2 regions of the Bradyrhizobium sp. SZCCHNPS1003 genome follow, and region 2 is predicted to be linked to the other one. Evidence: riboswitches for the same ligand, from Rfam matches in the RefSeq annotation. Region 2 holds a riboswitch; the other holds the start of a gene.
The links. A riboswitch is a leader RNA that binds a small molecule or an ion and turns the genes downstream of it on or off. The one in region 2 is predicted to bind cobalamin.
Positions count from the first base shown of each region.

Region 1: it holds a riboswitch for cobalamin, as region 2 does, so the genes downstream of both, QX126_RS31285 (HupE/UreJ family protein) here and QX126_RS00605 (TonB-dependent receptor plug domain-containing protein) in region 2, are expected to answer to the same signal.

Region 1 covers NZ_JAUHIU010000028.1:14,928-19,334, reverse strand. The annotation lists gene cobN (cobaltochelatase subunit CobN) at 1-590, opposite strand, end outside; gene cobW (cobalamin biosynthesis protein CobW) at 600-1,637, opposite strand; gene QX126_RS31290 (DUF1636 domain-containing protein) at 1,657-2,052, opposite strand; gene QX126_RS31285 (HupE/UreJ family protein) at 2,056-2,688, opposite strand; cobalamin riboswitch at 2,807-3,000, opposite strand; gene cobU (bifunctional adenosylcobinamide kinase/adenosylcobinamide-phosphate guanylyltransferase) at 3,035-3,571, shown strand; gene cobO (cob(I)yrinic acid a,c-diamide adenosyltransferase) at 3,588-4,196, shown strand; gene QX126_RS31270 (cobyric acid synthase) at 4,201-4,407, shown strand, end outside.
Region 2 covers NZ_JAUHIU010000001.1:124,754-129,160, forward strand. The annotation lists gene QX126_RS00595 (SDR family oxidoreductase) at 1-503, opposite strand, end outside; gene QX126_RS00600 (DUF2336 domain-containing protein) at 1,049-2,161, shown strand; cobalamin riboswitch at 2,445-2,663, shown strand; gene QX126_RS00605 (TonB-dependent receptor plug domain-containing protein) at 2,759-4,407, shown strand, end outside.

The DNA of each region.
Region 1 (4,407 bases), on a different contig from region 2:
GCATCATCGTGGCCGCAGAGATCATCGATGCCGACGGCTCCGCGATCGGGCCTGAAGCCGACGATCGAACCGATCGCGATCGGTTCGGCAAACTGCACGTCGCGCCCGAGCAGCGTCGCGAGATAGCGCAGGGCCTCGCGCGCATTGCCGACGCCACCCTCGTGCAGATAGCCGTAGAGACGCGAGGTCGCGTCCTGCGGCAAGGTCGAGAGCTCAGCAAGCCTGTCGTCGGCGCGATCATCACCCGGCAGTGCCGCGAACAGGATGTGGCGGCTGCGGCAGACCGATGCGATGCGCTCCAGCCCGTAGCGCCAATAGTCGAGCCCGCCGAGACAGCGCACGACGACGGCGCGCGCGCCCAGCACGACGCGGTCGACATAGAGATCGACCGACATCGGATGCTTCAGCCGTTTCAGGCTCGCGAGGCGCAGGCTCGGCAGCTCATCCGACGACGCGGTCCAGGCCTCGGCCAATGCCGACAAGTCGCTATCCGAGAACGACAGCACGACGATTTCGGCCGGCGACTGTGCAAGATCCACGGCCTGTTCGAGGTCGTCGAGATCCGCGCCCGTTGTCGCCAGCAGGTGCATCGGTCCCGCCTATCCTGTGATCAGGCTCTGGATGGCGGCGGCATCGAGGCCGCGCTCGCCGATGATCACCAGCCGCCCCTGCCGCGATTCGCCGGATCGCCACGGGCGCTCGAACTGATGCTGGATGCGGTTGCCGACGGCCTGCACCAGGAGGCGCAGCGGCTTGCCGGCGACTTCCACGAACCCCTTCACGCGCAATACGTCATGCGCGTCGACGGCGGCCGCGATGCGGTCGACGAGCGCATCGGGCGAAGCCTGCGCCGGAACGTCGAGCACGAAACTCTCGAAATCGTCGTGGTCGTGCTCGGCCTCGTTGTCGTGATGCGACGGCCGGGCCGCGAGATCGTCCTCCGCCGCGGCACCGAGCCCGAGCAGAATTGAAGCCGACAGCTTGCCGTGCTCCGTCGCGATCACCTTGACGGCACGCTGCACCTTCGCCGCGATCTCGGCCGCGACATCCTTGCGCTGCTCCTCGCTCATCAGGTCGCTCTTGTTCATCACGACGAGATCGGCGCACAGCAGCTGGTCCTCGTAGACCTCCTCCAGCGGGTTGTCGTGATCGAGCGAAGCATCACTGGCGCGCTGCGCGGCGAGCGCGTCGGGATCGTCGGCGAAGCGGCCGGCGACCACCGCCGGGCCGTCGACGACCGCCACCACACCGTCGACGGTGACGCGCGTCGCGATCTCCGGCCAGTTGAAGGCCTGCACCAGCGGCTTCGGCAGCGCGAGCCCCGAGGTCTCGATCACGATATGCTCGGGCGGCTCCTTCTGATCCAGCAGGCTCCTGAGCGCGGGCACGAAATCATCGGCAACGGTGCAGCACAGACAGCCGTTCGACAGCTCGACGATGCGATCCTCCGGACAGTCCGGCACGCCGCAGCCTTTCAGGATGTCGCCGTCGATGCCGACATCGCCGAACTCGTTGACGATGATGGCGAGCCGGCGACCGTTCGCGGTCTCGATCAGGTTGCGCACCAGCGTGGTCTTGCCGGCGCCGAGGAAACCGGTGACGATGGTGCAAGGCGTCTTGGCGAACGACTTCGTCATGGCGATACGATCTCTCGTTTCAGCGTGGTGCTGACAGCGCGGGAACGCGCGCAACGGTGTTCTTGCGGATGTATTCGGGACGCTCGCGCCAGGCCGGCAGGCCGGCGTCATGGCGCTGATGCAGCTGCGCGAATGTCAGCACATCCTGAACATGCAGATCCGGATCGAGCGCGCCGAGCACGTAGGTCCATTTGCCCGGCGCCGTCACTGCAACCGTGCACGCACGATTGCAGTTGGACAGGCACTCGACGCCGACCACGGCGACACCGGCGCGCTGCGCGGTCGGCAACGTCTCGATCGCGGCGAGCAGACGGGCTCCGGCCCGCGGCTGATCAGGCGGCGTAGGTTCCGTCGCCTGCGAACGGCAGGTGACGCAGACGAACAGCGTCGTCTCACCAGTCTCCGATGCGGTCATCAATCAGCCGATCACGCCGGCCGCCGTCGCCGCGGCGACCCCACCCACCAGCACGATGGCAGCGCCCGCGAGCCGCAGCGCCAGCGGCGCAGCCGCCTTGGCCTTCGCCGACAGCAGCCTGGTGCCGAGGAACGCGCCGGCGGCGATGAGGGTCTGGATCACGAGCAGACCGGCGAGATAGGCCCCGAGCGGGGTGTTCTCGGCCCCAACGATCGATTCACCCAGCGCATATCCATGGACGAGGCCGGTCACGGCGAACAGGCCGGCGACGGGCAGCACGCCGAAACCGCCACGCATCACCACCACCAGCCCAACCACGACGGTGGTCAGGCCGACCAGCAGCTCGGCAGCCGGGATGTTGGCCTTGGCCACATGAAGGCCGACGCCCGCGATCATCGCTGTGGTGAAGGCGAGCACCGGCGCGAAGCCGCGGCCCAGAAGCGCTGCAACGATGCCCGCGCCCACGATCGCGGCCAGGTGGTCGATTCCGATGACAGGATGGCCGAGGCCGGACAGCAGGCCCTGCGCAAACGTCTGCGGCAGCTTGCCCCCCATCATGTGATGCGCGAAGGCGGGATCGGCGGCGAGCAGCACCAGGCTCGCGGCTGCAAAGGTCGTGGTACGGGTCAACTTCATGGCCGTCTCCGTCGCTTGCCGGCTCCCCAGAGGGCCGGACGATGCGCTGCATCCGACGGCATCCCGCCCATCCCGGCGGGATCAGAACCAGCATCGCGACTCCCCGCGCGACGGGTCGGCCAACAGCAATGTCGACGGCAGGTCTCCTGGCTCTCGGGTCACCGCATGAAGCCACCTTCCCGGTTTCCCAGTGGTGTCTTGGCCTCACACTCGCCGATTACAGTTGCGGGGGCAGCCACGGCCTTGGGTCAAGAACCCGCACCGTGTTCCCTAAATCTCTCCTTTCGGAGAACCGTCATCTGTTAGATACGGGTCGCGCCAAAGCCCGTCAATCGGAATCGTCCCCATGGTCCCCGCCCGCCCGCATCCCGCCCTGCCGCGCCTCACCCTGGTGCTCGGCGGCGCGCGTTCCGGCAAGAGCCGTCATGCCGAGGCGCTCGTGACCGCCCTTCCCGCACCTTGGACCTATGTTGCGACCGCGCAGGCGTTCGACGATGAGATGAAGGACCGAATCGCGCAGCACAAAGCGCGCCGCACCGAGGGATGGCAGACGTTGGAGACCACGCATGATCTTGCAGGCCTGGTCCGTGCACGGGCAAATTCGAGCGCGCCGATGCTGATCGATTGCCTGACGCTGTGGCTCAGCAATGTGATGCTCGCCGACATGAACGTTCCGGCACGATGCGCCGAGCTGATCGAGGCGTTCAGGGACGCGCCTGGCCCCATCGTGGCCGTGTCCAACGAAGTCGGACTCGGCATCGTGCCGGACAATGCGCTTGCCCGCGCCTTCCGTGATGCGCAGGGACGGCTGAACCAGGAGGTCGCGGCTGTCGCGGATCGCGTGATCCTGATGGCGGCCGGCCTGCCGCTGACGTTGAAGTGACCAGGAGAAAATGTCGATGACCGGAAGCGCCGACGATTCACGCCACAAAGCGAAGATGGAGAACCGCAAGGCGGTGCAGGATGCCGAGGTTGCCTCCAAGACCGTCGAGAAGGGCCTGCTGATCGTTCACACCGGCAAGGGCAAGGGCAAATCGACGGCGGCCTGGGGCCTGATGCTGCGCGCACTCGGCCGCGGTTTTCGCATCGGCGTCGTGCAGTTCGGCAAGGGCGCGTGGGAAACCGGCGAGCGCAAGGCGATCGAGAAGTTCGGCGACCAGGTGTCGTGGCACACGCTCGGCGAAGGCTTTACGTGGGAGACGCAGGATCGGGCGCGCGACGTCGCCGCGGCCGAGCGCGCCTGGACGAAGGCTCGGGAATTGATGGCGGATCCTTCGATCCGGCTGCTCGTTCTCGACGAGCTCAACATCGCGCTGCGCTACGATCACCTTGATATCGCAGACGTCGTCGCCACGCTCGCAGGGCGCCGTCCCGATCTGCACGTCGTCGTCACCGGTCGCAACGCCAAGCCGGAGCTGATCGAGGCCGCCGATCTCGTCACCGAGATGAACCTCGTCAAGCATCACTTCGCAGCCGGCGTGAAGGCGCAGGAAGGCATCGAGTACTAGGCTCATGAGCGCGCGCGCCATCATGTTCCAGGGCACCGGTTCCGACGTCGGCAAATCGCTGATCGTCGCCGGGCTCGCGCGCGCGCTGACATTGCGCGGCCTCAAGGTGGCGCCGTTCAAGCCGCAGAACATGTCGAACAATGCCGCCGTCACCGCTGATGGCGGCGAGATCGGCCGTGCCCAGGCGCTGCAGGCGCGCGCGGCGCGGCGG
Region 2 (4,407 bases):
AGGCTCTCGGATAGCCCCTCGACCGCATGCTTCGAGGTCGAATACGGCGCCATCAGCGGGTTGCCGTTGCGGCCCGCGACCGAGCTGATCATCACGATCCGGCCGCGCTCTCCCTTCATGGCAGGATCGGCGCCGAGCAGCGGCGCGAACGCCTGGGTCGCAATGACCGGACCGATGACGTTCACTTCCATCTGATGGCGAAACTGCTCGATCGGCAGCTCCGTCACCGGCCCCGCGACGGCGATGCCGGCATTGTTGACCAGACCGGCGAGCGTCTCGCCCTTGAGCGCCGCTCGCACCTCGCCGGCGGCCGCCTTCACCGCCGCTTCGTCGGTCACATCGAACAGCAGCGGCGTGAAGTTGGCGCCGAGCTCGCTGCGCAGACGGTCTGCATCAGCCTGCTTGCGAACGCTGCCGAACACGTGGAAGCCACGCGCGAGCAAGAGCTTCGAACAGGCGAAGCCGATGCCGGTGGACGCGCCGGTGATGACGACGGATTTCATGGCGACCTCAACGATTTGCGCGGCGATTATCGCACGGGATGCGGCGCGATGCTGGCGCTGATTTTTCGCGCGAGATCATCCCTCTTCCGAGCCCGCCCTGGAACACCGGGAGACCGCACGCAGCGCACGGCGCATCAGCAAAATGGCCGCGGCAAGAATGGGGTTTAAGTTTCAATGCTTGGGAGGATGACAGCTGACGTGAGATCGAGGGCAGCGAGCAAACTGGATGAAGGAAGGTCCGTGACCTTATGAGATCATTAACCTTTCCGTTTCGCTGGCCTGTCGTCGCCGCGTCTGCGGGGAGGTGTTCGGGCCTCATTCCATCGCCTGTCCGGCGAATCTCCGGAAGACCGCGCTCCAGCTCGTCGTCCCCCTCTACGCGTATCGCCTTAATTTTCCGTATCCGTGTTTCTCCGGGGTACTACGTCCTCCGACCCTAACGCGTTGTTATCGCCCGTGCCGAAAACTGCTCCGGCCGAGAGCCTTGCAGCGGGATCACAAGCGCGTCGCTGTCGCTCCGGCCATCCGGACAAACGAGCGCGATCGTGTCACAGCCAGAACAGCTCCCGCCTTCAGAACACTCCATCATCACCGAGCTCGAAGAGGCCGTCCGCAGCGGCTCCTCGGCGAAGCGCGTCAACACGCTGCGCCAGGTCACCAATCTGTTCCTGCATGACGGCGAACGCCTCACCGAGGACCAGATCAAGGTGTTCGACAATGTGCTGTGCATGCTGGTCTCGCGAGTAGAGACCCGCGCGCGGGCCGAGCTCTCCAAGCATCTCGCGCCGGTCGACTACGCGCCCGTCGAATTGATCCAGCAGCTCGCCCGTGACGACGAAATCTCGGTGGCCGAGAGCGTGCTGATGCACTCGAGCCGGCTGACCGAGCATACGCTGGTCGAGGTCGCGGCGACCAAGGGCCAGGATCACCTGATGGCGATCTCCAGCCGTCCGCATCTGACCGAGGCGGTGACCGACATCATCGTCGACCGCGGCGAGCGCCGGGTCATCCGCAAGCTCGCCAACAACCAGACCGCGCGCTTCTCCGATACCGGCTATTCCGGGATGATGGCGCATGCCGCGGATGACGACGAGCTGTCCGAGATCATCGGGCTGCGCGTCGACCTGCCCACCAAGCACCTGCGCGACCTCTTGCGCCGCGCCACCGAAGCCGTGCGCGCCAAGCTGATGTCCTCGGCGCCGCCGGCGTTGCAGCAGGAGATCAAGAAGATCCTCAAGGCCATCGCGGACGTCGCGCGCAGCGACGGCGGCCTGGTCGGCCGCGACTTCACGCTGGCCGAAGAGGCCGTCAAGCGCATGAAGGGGCTGAACGAGCTCAACGATGCCGCCATCGCCTTCTTCGCCGAGACCCGCCGCTTCGGCGAGGTTTCCGCCGCACTCGGCCTGCTCAACAACGTCCCGACCGAGATGATGGCCAAGGTGCTCGAGGGCCCGCGCACCGACATCGTGCTGATCCCCTGCCGTGCCGCCAGGCTGGCCTGGTCGGTGGTGGCGAAGATCCTGACCCATCGGCCGATCAAGCACGCCATCGACAGCGACACCCTGAAGCTCGCCGAGCGCGACTATGCCCGGCTGTCGCTCGACACCGCCCAGCGCACGCTGCGGTTCTGGATGGTGCACAACAAGGTCGAGAAGTGAGCGGGTGCTCACAAGACGCAATCCTCATCAGCAACGACTCGCGAGCCTCCTCATACTCCGCTGTCGTCCCTGCGAACGCAGGGACCCATACAGCGTGATGTGAATTGGCGGAAAATGTCTGGATCGTCGTCCTTCGCCACACGACCGCCGGCGGCTATGGGTCCCTGCGTTCGCGGGGACGACAGCTATGGTTGTCGCAGGCGGCCGGGCATCATCAAGCCGACCGGCCAGCGTTATCGCCAGGAGATCACCGGGCGCCGGATTGACTTTGGTGCGCCCGCACTCCTACGGTGATCGTGACGGTGCCCCTCGACCGGGGCTCAAAAGGGAATGCGGTGCCGGATGCGTCTCGCAAGAGACGTGATCGAAGGCCGCAGCTGCCCCCGCAACTGTAAGCGGCGAATCTCGCGTCATAGGCCACTGGGAAATCTCGGTCCCGGGAAGGCGACGTGGAGGTGACGACCCGCGAGCCAGGAGACCTGCCGTCAGCCGTGGTCACACGCGAGGATGCCGGTCGGGGCGTTATTGGCATCGTTTTCAGGCAGGTCTGCAAAGGTCTGCGTGAGACCTCGTTCGCGGTGACGTGCCACTGACGTCATGCCGAGGTCACTCGTGTCTCCCGTTCCCCATGCCAGGCGGCATCGCGCCGTTCTGTCGTCGCTCTGCGTCCTCGCGTCGTTTGCGCTGCTCGGTGCTTTCCCGGCAGCCGCGCAGCAATCCGCCTCCCCCAACCTTTTGCCGCCGGTCGAGGTTGACGCGCCGCGCAAGCCGGCTGCCGCAGGGCCGGCGGTGTCCGGCGGTTCTCCAACCCGCAACGCCGCGCGACGGCAGACGCCGGCTGCAAAGCCGGCAGCGCCGGCCAGCGCCCCCGTCGCCGTCAGCCCGACCGGCGTTGTGACGCCGGTCGCCGACGTCGCGAATGCGATCACCGTGGTGACCGACAAGGATATCGCCGCGCAGCAGGCCCGCACCGTGCCGGACATCCTGAGCTCGGTCCCCGGATTGAACATCGTGCAGGCCGGCGGCCCGGGCGGCCAGACCAACATCTTCATGCGCGGCACCAATGCCAACCACACCAAGCTCATCATCGACGGCATCGACGCAGGCGACGTCACCAACGGCAACGGCGCGTTCGATTTCGCACATCTGCTCGCCACCGACATCCAACAGCTCGAGGTGCTGCGCGGGCCGCAGAGCGGGCTGTACGGCTCCGATGCCATCGGCGGCGTCATCTCGGTGGTCACGCGCAAGGGCGACGGACCGGCGCGGGCAACCGCCTCGGTCGAGAGCGGCTCGTTCAAGACCTTCAACCAGACCGCGGGGCTGAGCGGCTCTCGGGACAATGTCAACTACGCAGTCAACGTCGCGCGTCTGCACGCCGGTGACGTTCCGGTGACCCCGTGGCAATTGCTGCCTGCGGGGCAGAAGGCGATCGGCAACGCCTACGACAACGTCACCGCCTCGTCCAAGCTCGGCGTCGATCTCAACGAGGCCTGGACGCTCAATTCGGTGGTCCGCTACACCGACGCCACCCTGCTGTTCACCGGCGACAGCGGCTTTCCCAGCTTTCCCGACGCCGCCCAGAGCAACCACACCGTCCATCAACTGGCGACGCGCGAGGAAGCCGTATGGTCGCTGCTCGGCGGCCGCATCAGGAACTACTTCGGCGTCAACTATGTGAACAACTGGTCGTCCGATCTGACGGCCGGCAATCCCGTCGCCGCGGTCGCGACCGGCGAGCGCATCAAATATGACTGGCACGCGGTGACCGAGCTCGCCCCGCGCAACAACCTGATCGTCGGCCTGGAGCAGCAGACCGAACGGCTGAAGACCACCGACCTTTCGGCCGAGAACGGCAACAAGGCCGGCTTCGTCGAGCTGCAGACCGAGTTCGCGAAGCGCTGGTTCGTCGTGGCGAGCCTGCGCAACGACGTCAACGACCAGTTCGGCGGCCATGGCACCTACCGGATCGCGCCGGCGGTGATCCTGCCGGTCACCGAGACCAAGCTGAAGGCGAGCTACGGCACCGGCTTCAAGGCACCGACCTTGAGCCAGTTGCACCAGGATTTTCCGGCGTTCAACTTCTTCGCCAATCCCAACCTCCGGCCGGAGCAGAGCACCGGCTACGATGCCGGCTTCGAACAGCCGCTATTCGACGATCGCGTCCGCTTCGGCACGACCTACTTCCACAACAGCATCACCAACCTGATCAATTTCAACGCGACCTTCACCTCCTACGCCAATGT